DNA from 3 places in the Xanthomonas bundabergensis genome. Region 3 is predicted to be linked to each of the others. Evidence: predicted binding sites of a transcription regulator. Region 3 holds the regulator's gene; each other region holds the start of a gene.
What was found. The regulator FliA, encoded in region 3, starts transcription of late flagellar genes. The targets are predictions, from matches to a motif close to TAAAGTTTNNCNNNCNNNGGCCGATAA.
Positions count from the first base shown of each region.

Region 1: a site for FliA is predicted at 2,876-2,902, ahead of AB3X10_RS23015 (methyl-accepting chemotaxis protein). Genes of this name have one in related genera too.
Region 2: a site for FliA is predicted at 2,621-2,647, ahead of AB3X10_RS21245 (methyl-accepting chemotaxis protein). Genes of this name have one in related genera too.

Region 1 covers NZ_CP162487.1:5,425,616-5,431,278, forward strand. The annotation lists gene AB3X10_RS23015 (methyl-accepting chemotaxis protein) at 553-2,733, opposite strand; gene AB3X10_RS23020 (alpha/beta fold hydrolase) at 3,063-3,905, opposite strand; gene hemH (ferrochelatase) at 3,902-4,861, opposite strand; gene AB3X10_RS23030 (lipid-binding SYLF domain-containing protein) at 5,028-5,663, shown strand, end outside.
Region 2 covers NZ_CP162487.1:4,986,475-4,992,137, forward strand. The annotation lists gene AB3X10_RS21225 (hypothetical protein) at 1-881, shown strand, start outside; gene AB3X10_RS21230 (HAD hydrolase-like protein) at 901-1,551, opposite strand; gene AB3X10_RS21235 (hypothetical protein) at 1,656-1,871, opposite strand; gene AB3X10_RS21240 (peroxiredoxin family protein) at 1,875-2,438, opposite strand; gene AB3X10_RS21245 (methyl-accepting chemotaxis protein) at 2,683-4,806, shown strand; gene AB3X10_RS21250 (hypothetical protein) at 4,916-5,128, shown strand; gene glpK (glycerol kinase GlpK) at 5,247-5,663, opposite strand, start outside.
Region 3 covers NZ_CP162487.1:2,855,841-2,861,503, reverse strand. The annotation lists gene AB3X10_RS12120 (chemotaxis protein CheA) at 1-1,316, opposite strand, end outside; gene AB3X10_RS12115 (protein phosphatase CheZ) at 1,321-1,932, opposite strand; gene cheY (chemotaxis response regulator CheY) at 1,932-2,324, opposite strand; gene AB3X10_RS12105 (RNA polymerase sigma factor FliA) at 2,343-3,092, opposite strand; gene AB3X10_RS12100 (MinD/ParA family ATP-binding protein) at 3,089-3,973, opposite strand; gene flhF (flagellar biosynthesis protein FlhF) at 3,960-5,636, opposite strand.

The DNA of each region.
Region 1 (5,663 bases), 2.6 Mb from region 3:
ACGGCGCCGCAGCGGTGGACAGAGCGGAGAAGACGCAAGGAACGGGCGGGTTTCGCCTCAGCGCTGCGGAAGAAGAACTCCATGCGCAGCGCCCGGCAGGCCCCCTCTCCCCGCCTACCTCACACCTGGCGCGACCTCCGGCGCCAGCGAACGATACGGTCCGTGCGGCGCTACGCCGGCATGTCAGGACGCCGGGATCGTGCCGCGAACGCAAGACGTATCGCGTCTATGCCTGTTGTCGGCAGGCGTGGCCGCAACTTTAGCGAAATTCTGTCTACACACAAGCGTCACGTCCGTTGTGTATGCGGCGCGTTCAGCCGCCGGCCCGGCGCGCCGATCCTGGCACCGGATCGGCGCCCGAGCGGGTCGCGCCGGGCCAGGCCTTGCGGTCCGTCAGCCGGCTGCGACCCGACCAGCGCCAGGCCGCGCGACATCGACCGCCGGCACGGCTGGGCCGCGCTGGTGCGCGGGACCGCGTCGTCGCCCGGCACGGACTCCCGCCCTCTTCCCCGCCCGTGCGCGCACAGCCACCCGCGGGGACCAAGGACACGCCTAGGCGCCGACGGCGACGTCGAACTCGGCCGGCGCCTGCGCGCTCGCCGCAGGCCGCGGTTCCGGCGCCGCGCTGCGCGCCTGCAGCCGGAACACCGCCACCGCGGCGGCCAGCGCGCCGGCCTGCTGTTCCAGCGCATGCGACGCCGCGGTGGCCTGTTCCACCAGCGCCAGGTTCTGCTGCGTGGTGCGGTCCATCTGCGCCATCGCCTGGCCGACCTGCTCGATGCCGGCCGACTGCGCCTGCGACGCCACTGCGATCCCGGCCACGACCTCGTTGACCTCGCCCACCGACGCCAGCACCCGGCCCATGGTCTGGCCGGCGCCATGGACCTGCGTCGAGGCCATCGCGACCTGGGACAAGGACGCCTCGATCAGCGTCTTGATCTCCTTCGCCGCCCCGGCCGAGCGCTGCGCCAGCGCGCGCACCTCGCTGGCGACGACAGCGAAGCCGCGGCCCTGCTCGCCGGCGCGCGCCGCCTCCACCGCCGCGTTGAGGGCGAGGATATTGGTCTGGAACGCGATGCTGTCGATCACCGCGATGATCTCGCCGATCTTGCGCGACGACCCCTGCACGCCCTGCATCGCCGCCACCGCTTCGTCGATCGCCGCGCCACCCTGGCGCGCGACCGATGCGGCCGCGTGCGCCAGCTGGTTGGCCTGATGCGCGTGCGCGGCGTTCTGCTTGACCGTCTCGGTCAGCTGCGCCGCCGAGGCCGCGGTGCGCTCCAGCGCGCCGGCCTGCTCGGCGCTGCGCCGCGACAGGTCCTGGTGCCCATCGGCGATGGCGCCGGCCTCGCTGTCGATCGCCGCGGCCGCCCGCTGGATCCCGGCCACGATCATGGCCAGCTGGTCGGCGGTGGCGTTGGCATCGTCGCGCATGCGCGCGAACACGCCGTGGAATTCGCCGTGCATGCGCACGCCCAGGTCGCCGCAGGCGATGGCGCGCAGCAGCGTCGACAGCGCGCCGAGGTTGCCGTCCACGGCGGCCATCAGCTGGTTCAGGCTTTCCAGCATGGTGCGGAAATCGTACTGGTGGCGGCTGACGTCGCCGCGCGCGCTGAAATCGCCGGCCGCCGCGGCCGCCGCCAGGTGCCAGATGTCGCGGTTGAGCGCGCCGAGGTTGGCCTTGATCGCGTCCATGGTGTCGGAGATCGCCGCCTGCTCGCCGGGCAGGCGCGGCATGTCCTCGCTGAGGTCGCCGATCGCGTAGCGCTGCATCAACGCGACCGTGCACTGCACCGTGCCCACGTGCAGCTCGACCAAGGCATTGGCGTCGTGCAGCAGCTGCCCGTATTCGCCCGGGAACGCCGCCGCGTCGCTGCGGTGCGCGACCGCCCCGGCGGCGTGGCGCTGTGCCATCTGCCGTTGCTCGGCGAGCACCGCGCGCAGCTGCGCCTGCATGGTCTGCATGCTGCGCAGCAGTTCGGCGGCCTCGTCGTTGCCGTGCACCGGCAACGGTGCGTCGAGGCGGCCGGCGGCGATCGCCGCGGCGATCCGCGTCCCTTCGCGCAGCGGCCGCACCAGGCTCTGGGTGATGCACCAGCCCAGCCAGGTGGCCACCGCCAGCAGCAGGCCGCCGCCGATCAGCAGCATCCAGCGCGCGCGGGTCATCGTCGCCACCGCATCGGCGTAGGCCTGGTCGCTGAGCGTGCGCAGGTGCGCGGCATTGCGCTGGATCGCCTGCTGCCATTGCGCCAGCAGCGGCTGCAGCGTGTACAGGTGCAGGGTCTGCGCGTCCAGGTTCTGGTTGTCGGCGGCCAGCGCCAGCACTTGGGTCTGGAACGGCTGCACCTGGACAAAGGCCTGGTCGATCGCGGCGCGGCGCTGCGCGCCGGTGCGGTCGGCCGGATCCAGGCGCATCGCGAACAGCTTGCGCCGCACCTGCGCGTAGTCGCGCGCGGCCTGGCCGATCGCGCGCACCACCTCTCGCTTCTCGTCGGGGTTGGTCAGGATCACATCGTTGAGCAGGCCGATCTCCAGGCGCGCCTGCGCGGTGACCATGGCGTCGGAGAGCCGGATCTTCTCCATCTTGTCCAGGCTGATGTCGTCCAGCTGGTGGCGCGCCATGGCCATGGACGCCAGGCTGGCGACGATGAGCGCGCCGCAGATCGACAGCAATGCGGCAAAGGCGAAGGTCAGTCGGGGACCGACGGGATAACGACGAAGGAGACGGATCATCGGGGCGGGGAGAGGTTGGGGCGCAATTGCCCACGCTTACCCTGGCCACCAAGCTTTACTGAAACGCGACCGGCCTGCGACAACATGTCGAACTGTGACGCCGGGTGCATCGCAACCGCGGCGTGCCGTGCATCCGCAGCGTCTATCGGCGGCGATCCGCGGAACTTGAGCGCGCGATCGCGACATGCGCGCACGCGCTGGCGTCCACGGGCGTGTGCTGGCCATGCGGCGGCATCGGTTCGGGCACGCGGCGCAGGCGCCCCATTGCGGGTGTCGCACGGATGCCGCGCTGGCGGAGGCGGCGCGGCGCAGCGGCGCCGGCCCGCGACTCAGAAGAAGTCGCGCAACAGCGCCGCCACCGCGGCCGGCTGCTCCATGTGCAGGTGGTGGGTGCCCGGCAACACGTGCACGCGGCCATGGCGCAGCCGCGCCGCACGTTCGCTGCGCAACGGCTCGGGGAAATACGGCTGCGCCGGGTCGGCGTAGATCACCCGCGCCGGGCAGTCGATGCCGGCCAGCAGCGCCTGCACCTGCGCCTCGCTCAGCCGCACCGCGGTGGGCAGGGTCAGGCGCCGGTCGCTGCGCCACACGTAGCCGCCCTCCACCGCCTCGACGCCACGCTCCACCAGCAGCCGCGCCGCCGGCTCGCTGAGCTGGTTGGCCAGCATCCGCGCGCGCACCGGCGCGGCCAGGTCGGGGAACACGCGCAGCGGCGAGGCATTGGCGCGGCGGGTCGCGGCGACGCTGTCGCGCAGGCGTTCCAGGGTGCCCTCCACGGTCTCGGCCAGGCCGCCGAGCATCTCGATCGCGACCAGCTTCCCGACCCGCCGCGGCGCCGCCGCGGCCAGGGTGCTGGCGATCGCCGCGCCCATCGAATGCCCGACCACCGCGAAGCGCTCCCAGCCCAGCGCGTCGGCCGCGTCCAGCAGCGGATGCAGCGCACCGGTCAGCAGATAGTCGGCACCGGCCGGCAAGGCGTCGCTGTGGCCGTGGCCGGGCAGGTCCAGCATCACCAGGTCCAGCTGCGGCAGCTGCGCGCTCAGCGGCACGAAGCTGGCGGCGTTGTCCAGCCAGCCGTGCAGCGCCAGCACCTTGGGTCCGTGCGGATCGCCGCTGCGCAACCCGGCCAACGTGCCCACCCGCGACGGGCAGGCGAAGGGCCGCAGCGTCATGCGGCGCGGGCGGCCAGCTGCGCCAGCGCGCGCGCGTGCGCCGGGGCGTCGTTGAGGCAGGGGATGTAGCGCACCTGCATGCCGCGCGCGGCGCAGGTCTCGACGAAGCCCATCGCCACTTCCTCCAGCGTCTCCAGGCAGTCGGTGGCGAAGCCCGGGCAGATCACGTCGACCCGCTTGGTGCCCCGCTCGGCCAGCTGCCACAGGCTCGGCTCCGCATACGGCTGCAGCCAGCGCTCGGCGCCGAAGCGCGACTGGTAGCCGAGCTGCCATTCGCCGGCGCCCAGGCCCAGCGCCGCGGCGATCGCCTGCGCGCTGGCCTCGCAGCGCTGCGGGTACGGATCGCCGTTGTTGGCCACGCGCTGCGGCAGGCCGTGGAAGGAGAAGAACAGGGTCTCGCCGCGGCCGTGCTGCGCCCAGTGCGCGCGCACGCTGTCGGCCACCGCCTCGACCCAGGCCGCATCGGTCGGATAGTCCTCGATCAGGGTCACCGGCAGCTGCGGGTTGCGCGCCTGCCAGGCCTGCACCACGTCCTCGATCGAGGCGGTGGTGGTGGTCGAATACTGCGGGTACAGCGGCAGCACCACGATCCTGCGCACGCCGCCGTCGCGCAGCGCGTCCAGCGCCGGCGCCAGCGCCGGGGTGCCGTAGCGCATCGCCCAGGCCACGCGGTGGCCGGGCAGTTCGCGCTGCATGCCCTCGGCCAGGCGCCGGGTGTACACCGCCAGCGGCGAGCCTTCCGGCAGCCATACCAGTGCGTATTTCTCCGCCGAGCGCGGCGAGCGCCGTGGCAGGATCACCCAGTTCAGCAGCGGCCACCAGAACAGCCTGGGGATGGCGACCACGCGCTTGTCGCCGAGGAATTCGGCCAGGTAACGGGCGACCGCAGGCGCGGTCGGCGCCTCGGGCGTGCCTAGGTTCACCACCAGCACGGCGGTATCGGGTGCGTCGGACATGCCCGCATTGTGGCAGAGGCGCCGGCCGCGCGCGTCGCGATCGTGTCTATCGCAACGATCGGCCGGTGCGCATGCCGGCCGCGCGCACTCATTGCCGATTCATTGCGCTGTGACTAAGTTCAAGGTCTTGCAGTATCTTGCTGCGGACCTATTTCGGAAGCCCGCCATGCCCCGCCTGCCGCGCCTCGCCCTGTTGTTGAGCACCACGCTGTTCGTCGGCCACGCCGTGGCCGGCCCGGAAGAAGACGAGCGCGCGCGCAACGCGCTGCGCGTGCTGACCGACATCCAGGAGATCCCCGAGCAATCCATCCCCGACAAGCTGCTCGACGAGGGCCGCGCGATCGTGGTGATCCCGGACACGCTCAAGGCCGGCCTGGTCATCGGCGGCCGCCGCGGCCACGGCCTGATGTCGGTCAAGCGCCCCGACGGCACCTGGTCCAACCCGGTGTTCGTCAAGCTCACCGGCGGCAGCATCGGCTTCCAGGTCGGCGTGCAGTCCTCCGACGTGGTGCTGGTGTTCCGCAACGACCGCAGCCTGGACAACATCGTCAACGGCAAGTTCACCCTCGGCGCCGATGCCGGCGTCGCCGCCGGCCCGGTCGGGCGCAACGCCTCGGCCGCCACCGACGGCCAGCTCAAGGCCGAGATCTGGTCGTGGTCGCGCGCGCGCGGCCTGTTCGCCGGCGTGGCGCTGGACGGCGCGGCGCTGCAGATCGACGATGCCGCCGACCTCAACGTGTACGGCAGCAACACCACCCCGCGCATGATCTTCGAAGGCCGCACCACCGCCCTGCCGTCCAAC
Region 2 (5,663 bases), 2.1 Mb from region 3:
TCGAAGCGGTTTGCCGCAGCTGGATCAGCCGCGGCCAGCGGGCCTTGCTGTACGCTCCCGCGCAGCTCGTCGCTGCCCTGCAGGCGGCGGCGGACCAGCTCGACGACAGCATCGCGGAAGGGGAAAACGAGGGCGAGGCGGTGATCCACGATCCTGTGCTGCAGCCATTCCTGGTGGCACTGCAGCATTGGTACGCATGCGTGCGCGGCGTCGCCAACGGTGCCGATCCGACGCTTGTCCCTGACGCCACTGACCACTTGCTGAAAAGGCTCGCGGACATGGCGCAGATCGACGCGACCAATGCGTGGAGCCACTGGATGGAGCTGGGCAAGCCGCTGGCCGACCTGCTGCTGCAAGCCAACCGCCGCGCCACCGAAGCACTCTTTCAAACCATCGCCGGCTACTCCCGACTTTACGCCCTGCGCTGCTGCGAGGACACCGGCCGCCGCCTGCGCGACAACGCACGTGCCTACGAGGCCACGATATCCGAAGCCGATACATCCCTGCTCTACCTGGGCGACCTGTCCGGACGCCGCGGCATCTCCGCGGCCAGCCCGCAATGGGTCGGCTTCGATACCTCGTTCGATGCGCTGGTGGAACGGGCCCTGTATGAGATCAGCGATGACCCGGCCAATACCAGGGGTCCGAATCTTGGCGCACTGCTGAACATGGGCAGCGCCAGCGGCAAGGGCAATCCGGTCTCCGCGATGTTCATGGACTGGTGGATCAAAAAAGGCTATGCAAAATGGATCTATGTATCAGGCAGTGGCAAGGTACTCTCCGACTGGAGCGGCAGCGACGCGGCTAAATCGCTCGAGACCCATCTCAAGAAGCGCTATGGATTTGTAGACCATGGCTACGAATTGCGGCCTTTCAGATGAGCGCAGCTGGTCACGCTGCTCACGCGATGGCGTGCTCCGGCCCGTCGAGCAAGGCCCACAGGTCCGCCGGGCGCCGCAGCAGCGGCAGCGGCGTGTGCGGCTGCAGCGCGGCCGGCAAGGTGTAGCCCCAGCCGACGCCGGCGAAGGCGATGCCGGCCTGGTGCGCGGCGTCGGCGTCGCGGATCTCGTCGCCCACGCACAGCGCGCGCGCGGCCGGCACCGCGCAGGCCTTCAGCGCCGCGCGCAGCTTGCGGCGCTTGCCGAACACGGCGGCGCCGCAGCCGATGTGGCGGAAGCGCGCGGTCAGTTCGGCGCCGAGCACGCGCTCGACGTTGTCGCGGCTGTTGGAGGTCACCAGCGCCAGGTGCACGCCGGCCTGCGCGAGCGCGTCCAGCAACTCGGCCACCCCGTCGAACACCGCGATGCGCTCGATCTGCGCGGCCATCAGCGCGCGCATGCGCCGCGCCACCGCCGGCACCCGCCACCAGCGGATGCCGCTGCGCGCCATCAGTTCGCGCGCGCTCAGGCTGCGGATGTCCTGCAGCCGCTCCGGCTCGAAACGGCGGAAACCGAACTCGTCGGCGACGTCGTTGATGGTGTCGAGGAACCAGGCGAAGGAATCGGCCAGGGTGCCGTCGAAATCGAAGATGACCAGGTCGTAGCGCTGCATGCGGCGCCAGCATGCCGCAGCGCCGGCCGCGTCGCCAGGCCGGCCGCGCTCCGCCGCGGCGCGCGGTTAAGCCGGAGCCGGCCGCCGCCGGCCCCGGCGCCCGCTCAACCGCAGCAGTAGCAGACCAGCGGCTTGCCCGGCCCGCCCGGCCCCAGCTCGCCGCCGAACGGCGCGCATTCCTGCTGACACGCCCAGGCGCTACAGGATGCGTCCTTCTCGATCCCGTCGCCCGCGGTCGCCTGCACCGCGCCGAAGCCCATGCAGGCCAGGAACACGGCCGCGACCATCCCGTTGCGCAATGCTGTCCAACGCTGTTTCATGAGTCACTCCTCGACAGTTGCAAAAGCCGCCGGCGCCTCCGTGCGTCGCACTGCGGCCACCAGGTCCTGCACCCGCTCCGTGGTATCGAAGACGCCGACGCGCGCGTAGCGCACCCGTCCATCGCGGTCCAGCGCCAGCATCAGCGGCACGTTGCGCGCGCGGAACAGCATCAGCGCGCGGCGATCGGTGAGCGTGGTCACCGGGAAGGGGAAGCGGTGCTCGATGGCATAGCGACGCGCCTGGTCGGGACTGCACTGGCACACGCCCAGCACCTGCACGCGGCCGCCGCCCTGCTCGGCCAGGCGCTGCGCCGCCTGCACCACCGCGGGCGCCGAGCGCTTGCAGTACGGGCATGTGGTGGTGAAGAAGAACAGCACCTGCGCGTCCGCCGCCGGCACGCCCAGGGTGAGCGGCGCGCCGTTCAGCGCGGTCGCCGCGATCCGCGGCACGTACATGCCCAGGTACGGCTCGGTGGTGCGGGTCACGAACCAGCGGCGCTCTTCGCGCAGCGCACGGTTCTGCCAGGCCAGCACCGCCACCAGCGCACAGGCCGCGAGCAGCGCCAGCCAACTCCAGGGAAAACGACGTGCCATGCGCGCTGCGCCTCGTGCCGTGTCGCTGCAGGCTGCGCAGCCGCATCGCCGCGGTCAACGCCTGCCGCGCAGTTATTTTGCCCGCGTGGCGATGCTGGGGAGGCAATCACGCTTTGCCGCAGGCGCGCATTCCAGTGGCGCGCAGGCGATTCCATTCAAGCCCGGCGCCGGCACGCCGATACCGCTGGTACAGCCGTTCTCCCAAAGACCGCCCCCCATGCGCACTTCCTCCAATCCGACTGCATTCGTCAGCCTGCAGACCAAGCTGCTGACCGCCCTGGCGTTGGGCCTGGGCGTGGTCCTGCTGTGCGCCCTGGCCGGGCTCGGCTCGGCCTGGCTCAACCTGTCCACCGACGTGCCGCGCGAGGTCGCGCAGGCGTCGGCGAGCGAGGAGATCAGCCGCCATTTCCGGATGCAGGTACAGGAATGGAAGAACGTGCTGATCCGCGGCCACGCCGAGGACATGCGCAGCAAGTATCTGGCCGCTTTCGACAAGGAAGGCCGTGAGGTCGCCAGCGCCACCCAGGCCCTGGCCACGGCCCTGGCCGACCCACAGGCCGCGGCGCTGGCACGCGAGTTCGCCGAACAGCACAAGCTGCTGGAACAGCATTACCGCGGCGCGCTGCAGGGCTTCGCCGCCGCCGGCTACGACACCCGAGTCGGCGACGATGCGGTGCGCGGCATGGACCGCAAGCCCAGCGACACGCTGCAGGCGCTGGTCGAGCGCAGCAAGCTGCTGGCCGACGCGGCGGTACGGCGCAATTCCGAAACCGCGCGCCGCAGCCTGGTGTATTCGGCAGCGCTGACCGTGGCCGCCGCATTCGCGCTGGTGCTGGCGGTGGGCTGGTGGATCCGCCGCTCGGTGGTGCGCCCGATCGAGGCGGTGGCGCGTACCGCGCGCTCGGTCGCCTCCGGCGAACTGGTCGCCACGCTGAACGTGCGCAACCGCGACGAGATCGGCATGCTCGGCAAGGCGATGGGACAGGTGGTGGATACGCTGACGTCGGTCTCCACCGCGCAAGCGGAAATGGCGCAGCGCCACGAAGCCGGGCAGCTCAGCTACCGCATGACTGCCGACGCGTTCCCGGGCGCGTACGGACGCATGGTGGAAGACACCAACGGCCTGATCGGCGCACAGGTGCAGCTGATCCAGCAGATGCTGGAAACGATGCAGCGCTATGCGATCGGCGACATGTCGGTGGACATGGCGCGCCTGCCCGGCGAGAAGGCGCAGATCACCGAGGCAATGGATGCGACCAAGCGCAACCTGATGGCGATCAACGGCGAGATTCGCGCCCTGGTGGAGGCGGCCTCGGCCGGCGACTTCTCGCGGCGCGGCGATGCGGCCGGCCACCAGCACGACTTCCGCGCGATGATCGACGGCCTCAACCGGCTGATGGCCACCGCCGACGGCAACCTCGACGCGCTGTCCAAGCTGTTGCGGTCCATCGCCGCCGGCGACCTGACCGCGCGCATGCACGGCGAGTTCAACGGCGTGTTCGCGACCATGCGCGACGATGCCAATGCCACCGCCGAGCAACTGGCCGATATCGTCGGCCGCATCCAGACCGCCGCGATGAGCATCAACAGCGCCGCCAGCGAGATCGCCGCCGGCAACGACGACCTGTCGCGCCGCACCGAACAGCAGGCGGCCAGCCTGGAGGAAACCGCCGCCTCGATGGAGGAACTGACGTCCACGGTCAAGCAGAACGCCGAGCATGCGCGGCAGGCGAATCAGCTCGCCATCGGCGCGGCCTCGGTCGCCTCGCAGGGCGGCGTGGTGGTTGGCCAGGTGGTGAGCACGATGAACGGCATCGAGACCTCCTCGAAGAGGATCGCCGACATCATCTCGGTCATCGACGGCATCGCCTTCCAGACCAATATCCTGGCGCTCAACGCGGCAGTGGAAGCGGCACGTGCCGGCGAACAGGGCCGCGGTTTCGCGGTCGTCGCCAGCGAGGTGCGCATGCTGGCGCAGCGCTCGGCGAACGCGGCCAAGGAGATCAAGGAGCTGATCGAGACGTCGATCGGCCAGGTGTCCAACGGCTCGGCGCTGGTGCGCCAGGCCGGCGACACCATGCAGGACATCGTGTCCTCGGTGCAGCGCGTGACCGACATCATGGGCGAGATCTCCGCCGCCTCGCAGGAACAATCGTCCGGCATCGAGCAGGTCAACCAGACCGTCACCCAGATGGACGAGGCGACCCAGCAGAACGCCGCGCTGGTCGAGGAAGCCACCGCGGCGGCGCGCGCGATGGAGGAACAGGCCAACGGGCTGAGTTCGGCGGTGGCGGTGTTCCGCACCGGCGCAGGCAAACGCGGGCTGGCGGCCGCGGCATAAGCCGCCTGCGCGCGCCTTCATCCGCCCTTGCCTCCGGCTTCACGCGCTGCGTTCGCGGCGGCGCGCACGGTGCACGCTGGTTACCGCAAGCGCGAGGCAGAACATGCAGATGCAGAATCCCAACCCAGGCCAGGACCCGCAGCAGCCACCGAACGGGGTGCCGGGCCAGGTGCCCAATCCCGGCGTGGACCCGATGCCGGACCGGCCGGTGGATCCGATCCCCGACCAGCCGATCGATCCGACCATCCCGCCGATCAGCGATCCGGTCGGCGATGTCGACGCCCCGGTGCCGGGGCCGCGCGGGCCGACGCAGTACGTATAGCGTCAGGCCCCGCAAACCCCTGCAGGAGCGGCTTCAGCCGCGACCGGAGCTTTCCCGGGAAAGCCCCGGTCGCGGCTGAAGCCGCTCCTGCAGGGAGCAAGGGAAGCGTTGGCGAGCGCTAGCGGATGCGGAACCCCATCGTCGCTTCCACCGCCTGCTTCCAGCCGGCGTACAGTTCCTCGCGGCGTTCGGCCGGCATGCGCGGTTCGAAGCGGCGGTCCACCGCCCACTGCTGCGCGATCTCGGCGCGGTCCTTCCAGAAGCCGGTCGCCAGGCCGGCCAGGTAGGCGGCGCCCAGCGCGGTGGTCTCGGCCACTTCCGGGCGCAGCACCGGCACGTCGAGGATGTCGCTCTGGAACTGGGCCATGAAGTCGTTGCTGATCGCGCCGCCGTCGGCGCGCAGTTCCTTCAGCTCGATGCCCGAATCGACCTGCATCGCGGTCAGCACGTCGCGGGTCTGGTAGGCCATCGACTCCACCGCGGCGCGGATGAAGTGTTCCTTGGTGGTGCCGCGGGTCAGGCCGAACACCGCGCC
Region 3 (5,663 bases):
CGGCTGCCGCGGCCCAGTTCGGACTGGATCTGGATCTGCCCGCTGAGCTCGCGGATGCGCGACTGCACCACGTCCATGCCGACGCCGCGGCCGGAGATGTCGGTGACTTCGGACTTGGTCGAGAAGCCGGGCAGGAACACCAGGTGCAGGCATTCCTCGGTGGTCAGGCGCGCGGCCGCTTCCGGATCGATCAGCCCCTTCTCGCGCGCCTTGGCGCGCAACCGCTCCGGGTCGATGCCGGCGCCGTCGTCCTGCACCTCGATGCTGACGTAGTCGCCTTCCTGCTGCGCCGACAGGCGCACGTGGCCGCCGCGCGGCTTGCCGGTGGCCTCGCGCAGCGCCGGCGCCTCGATGCCGTGGTCGATGGCGTTGCGCACCAGGTGCACCAGCGGATCGGCCAGCGCCTCGACCAGGTTGCGGTCCAGTTCGGTGTCGGCGCCGATCAGTTCCAGCTCCACTTCCTTGTTCAAGGAGCGGGCGACGTCGCGCGCCACCTTCGGGAAGCGCGAGAACACCTTGCCGACCGGCTGCATGCGGGTGCGCATCACCGCCGACTGCAGGCGCGCGGTGGCGATGTCCAGGCTGCTGACCGCGCGGTCCAGTTCTTCGTCGCGCAGGCGCACGCGCAGGGTCTTGAGCCGGTTGCGCGACAGCACCAGTTCGCCGATCAGGTTGACGATCGCGTCCAGGCGCTTGGTGTCCACGCGCACGGTGTGCTCGGGTTCGGCGGCCTTGGCCGGCGCGGCGGCGGGCTTGGCGCTCGGCGCCGGCCGCGGCGCGGCGGCCGGCACCGGCAGCGCGGCCGGCGCGGCGCCGCCGTGCAGCTGGTCGAGCAGCGCTTCGAATTCGTCGTCGTCGATGAGGTCGCTGTTGCCGCCTGCGGCCGGCGCCGACGTCGGCGCAGCGGCCGCCTTGGGGCTGGGGACGGCGGTTTCCTCGCCGCTGGTCGCGAACTGCGCGATCAGCTGCTGCGGCGCGCGCGGCGGTTCGCTGCCGCTGCCGAACGCGTCGAGCATCGACTGCAGGTAGTCCAGCGACTGCTGCGCGGCGTCGAAGTGCCGCGCCTGCAGCGTGGCCTGGCCGGCGCGGGCCTGGCCCAGGGTGTCCTCGGCGGCGTGGCACAGCTCGACCATGGGCGTGATCGCCAGGAATCCGGCGCCGCCCTTGAGCGTGTGGAAGCCGCGGAACACCGCGTTGAGCTGCGCGCTGTCCTCGGGCGCCTGCTCCAGCGACACCAGCTGCTCGCCGAGCCGGTCCAGGATTTCCTGGGCCTCGATGATGAAGTCGGCAGCGATGTCGTCGGGAACGGCGCTCATGAGATTACAGCCCCAGTCCGGACAGCAGGTCGTCGGCGTCGTTCTGCGACACGCCGTGACGGTCCAGCCCGGCCAGCGCCGGACCGGCCAGGCCGCCGTCGGCCTTCTTGTTGTCGTCCTTCGGCGGCAGGCCCAGCGCGCCGAAGCCCTCGTGCACGCGGCGCACGATGCTGGCCACGCGGCGGATGATCTGCCCGGTCAGGTCCTGGAAGCTCTGCGCCAGGGCCATCTCGGTGAGGTTGTGGCGGATCTTGTCGAGGATCTCGCCCTGGTCGCCGGTCAGTCCGCCGGCGCGCAGCTGATCGGCCAGCGCGCGGCATTCCTCGGCCAGGTCCAGGGTGCGGTGGCTGGCCTGCTCGGTCATCGCCACCACGTGGTCCAGGCGCGAGCAGGCATCGTCCAGCTCGCCGGCCTCGCTGGGGATGGTGGGCAGTTCGCCGAGCGCCTGGCCCAGATCGCGCGCCAGCCGGCTCAGGCCCTGCATCATCGGCCGCGTGCGCCAGGCGGCGAGCGTGTCGATTTCCTTGCGCCAGGCGGCTTCGTCGCCACGCTCCAGTGCGTCCAGCGCACCTTGCAGGCGTTCGATCAGGGCGCTGCGTTCGGCGGTGGCTTCCATCAGGCGGTCGCTCCCAGGCGTTCGAAGATCTTGCCCAGCTTCTCCTGCAGCGTCTGCGCGGTGAACGGCTTGATGATGTAGCCGTTCACGCCGCACTGCGCCGCCTCGATGATCTGCTCGCGCTTGGCCTCGGCGGTCACCATCAGCACCGGCAGGTGCTTGAGCTTGTCGTCGGCACGGATGTTGCGCAGCAGGTCGATGCCGGTCATGCCGGGCATGTTCCAGTCGGTGACCACGAACTCGAACGGTGCCGAGCGCAGTGCAGCCAACGCACTGTTGCCGTCTTCGGCCTCTGCAGTGTTGGTGAAGCCGAGATCGCCGAGCAGATTCTTGACGATGCGCCGCATCGTCGAGAAATCGTCCACGATCAAAATCCGCATGTTCTTGTTCACCGCTAACTCCCTTGGGTCTTATTCTTCGTCTTCCAGGCCGGCATCGGCCGCTTCGAACGCTTTCAAGCGCCCGCGCAACCGTACCGTGGCCTGGCCGTGGATCTGGCAGACGCGCGACTCGCTGACACCGAGCACCGCGCCGATTTCCTTCAAGTTCAATTCCTGCTCGTAGTACAGCGACAGCACCAGCTGCTCGCGTTCGGGCAACTGCGCGATCGCCTTGCCCAGCTCGCGGCCGAACTCGCTGCGCTCCAGCATCTGCTGCGGGTTGGGGCCGCCCTTGGCGATGGTATCCAGTTCGCCGTGGTCCTCGACCCGCGACTCCAGGCTCAGCACCTGGCCGCGCGCGGCATCTTCCATCAATCGCAGGTATTCGGGAAGCGGCATGTCCATCGCCGCGGCCACTTCGTTGGCGGCGGCGGCGCGGCCGGTGCTCTGTTCGATCTTGCGGATCGCCGAGGCGGCGTCGCGGGCGCGGCGGTGCACCGAGCGCGGCACCCAGTCGCCGCGGCGGATCTCGTCGATCATCGAGCCGCGGATGCGGATCGAGGCGTAGGTCTCGAACGAGGCGCCCTGGTCGGCATCGTAGCTGCGCGAGGCCTCGATCAGGCCGATCATGCCGGCCTGGATCAGGTCGTCGATCTCGACGCTGGCCGGCAGCCGCGCCGCCAAGTGGTGGGCGATGCGCCGCACCAGGTCCGAATGCTGGGTGATGTAGTCGTTGGCGCTGTTGCGCTGCACGGCGCGGTATTGGGCGGCGGCGTTCATGCGGCGACCCCCCGCTGGATGATCCGTTCGACGAAGAACTCGACGTTGCCGCGCGGCACGGTCGGCGCCTGCCAGCGCGAGGTGCGGCGGGCGATCTCGGCGATCGCCTGCGCCGACGGGCTAGACGGGTAGGCCTTGACCACCGGCTGCTGGCGCTGCACCGCCAGGCGCAGCCAGTCGTCCTGCGGCACGCAGCCCAGGTAGTTCAGCGACACGTCGCCGAGGAACTTCTCGCACACCCGGCTCAGCTTGTCGTACAGCAGGCGGCCTTCGTTGAGGTCGCGGACCATGTTGGCGACGATCTGCACCCGGTCCACGCCGCGTTCGCGCGACAGCACCTTGATCAGCGCGTAGGCGTCGGTGATCGAGGCCGGCTCGTCGCAGACCACCACCACCGCGTCCTGCGCGGCCTGGCAGAAGGTCAGCACGCTGTCGGTGATGCCGGCGGCGGTGTCGATGATCATCACGTCCAGCTCGCGCTGCAGCTCGGAGAAGACGTTGACCAGGCCGACGTGCTGGGCGGGCGGCAGCTCGGCCATGTGCCGGCGGCCGGAGGCGGCGGGCACCACCATCAGCCCGTTGGGCATGTCGATCAGCACCTCTTCCAGGGTGCAGCGCCCGGCGACCAGGTCGGCCAGGGTGAACTTGGGGGTCAGCCCGAGCAGCACGTCGACGTTGGCCAGGCCGAGGTCGGCGTCCAGCAGCAGGGTGCGCTTGCCCATGTCGGCCAGCGCCATGGACAGGTTGACCGAGATGTTGGTCTTGCCGACGCCGCCCTTGCCGCCGGTCACGGCGATCGTACGCACCGGGCCCAGCGGTTCGCTGCGCGTTGCCGACAGGGGGAAGGCATTGGTCAGATTGGCGTAATCACGCGACGGCATGGTTCTGCTCCGGAGTACAGGGCTTATCGGCAGCGCGCCGCAAATCTTCAAGGCGCAATACCAGGCTGGCGGCGTTGGCGCGGTGCAGGTCGTCCGGCACGCGCTGACCATCGGTCACCCAGGTGATGGGAAGCCGGTGGTCCGCGACCACCGACAGGGCACTGCCAAACCGCCCGGTTTCATCCAGCTTGGTCAAGATCACCCCCTGCGGATCGGCGCCGGCGAACCGGCGCACCACCTCGTCCAGGTCGGAGAAATGAGCGTTGGCAGGGAGTACTAGCAAGGACCGGACCACTCGCGAGGCGCGCAGCCAGTGCAGCTGCGCGGCCAGGGCGCGGTCGCGCTGGCCCATGCCGGCGGTGTCGATCAGCACCAGCTTGTAGTCGCTCAGACGCTCCAGCAGCTGCTGCAGCGCGGCGTCGCTGTCGGCCTCGTGCACGGCGATGCCGAGCTGGCGGCCGTAGCTGTGCAGCTGTTCGCGGCCGCCGACGCGGATGGTGTCGGTGGTGACCAGGGCCACGTCGCGGGCGGCGTGGCGCTCCAGGAAACGCGAGGCCAGCTTGGCGATGGTGGTGGTCTTGCCGGCGCCGGTGGGGCCGATCAGGGCGATCACGCCGCCTTCCTCGATCGGATCCAGCGGCGCGATCGGCAGGCGCTTGGACAGCAACCCCAGCATCAGCCCGCGGCCGCGGTGCAGCTCCAGGTCGGCGGGGATCTGCATGACCACGTCGCGGGTGATGCCGCTGTCGAAGCCGTAGTCGTCCATCAGCTCCAGCGCCTGGGCGCGCACCGGCGAGCCGCGCAGGCGTTCGTCGGTGAGCCGGTTCATCTCGCGCTCGATCATCTGCCGCATCAGCGCCAGTTCGTCGCGCAGCTGAGTCAATTGTTCGTCGTTCTGCACCGCGGGGAAGCTCGGCACCGGCGCCAGGGCCGGCAGCGCCGGGATCCCGGCGCTGGGCGCGGCGGCGGCCGGCGCCGCGGCCACCGGTGCCGGCGCGGCGGGCGCCGCGGCAGGTGCGGCGGTCGGGGTCAGCGACACCGCGGCGATGTCCTCGAGCCAGGCCGGCACCGCGGCGGCGCTCGCGGCGGCGCTGGCCGCGGCGGCCGGGGTGGCGGCCGCCGCAGTGAACGGGCTCGGCAGCGGCACGCTGATCGGCGCGTTGCGGAACACGTCCTCGGGAATGCGGAATTCGGCGAACGCTGCGTCGGCGGCAGGAGCCGGGGCCGGGGCCGGGGCGCGCGGCGCGGCGGCGGGACGGCTCGGCGCGGGCGCGGTGCCGGCCGGCATCGCCGAGGCGGCGATCGCGGCGGGCTGGGTCAGCGGCCGGGCCGGCGCGGCCTGGGCCACGGGCGCAGCGCTTGCGGCCGGGGCGCGGCGCTCGCTGATCGCGGCCATCATCGCCATCGCCGCATTGGCCGAGGCCTTGGCCGGGCGCGGTGCCGGATTGGCGGCCGACACCGGCGGCCGCGGCGCCGCCTCTTCCGGACGCACCGCGTCCAGGGCCTGCTGCACCAGCGCCTCGTCGTAGTTGCTGGCGGCCACGATCTCGATGCCTTCGTCGGTGCGCCGGTTGGACAGGATCACCGCATCCGGACCGTGCTCGTCGCGCACCATGCGGAACGCGGTACGCATGTCGGGGGCTACGAAGCGTTTGATCTTCATGGGTGGAAACCGGGATTCGGGAGTGGG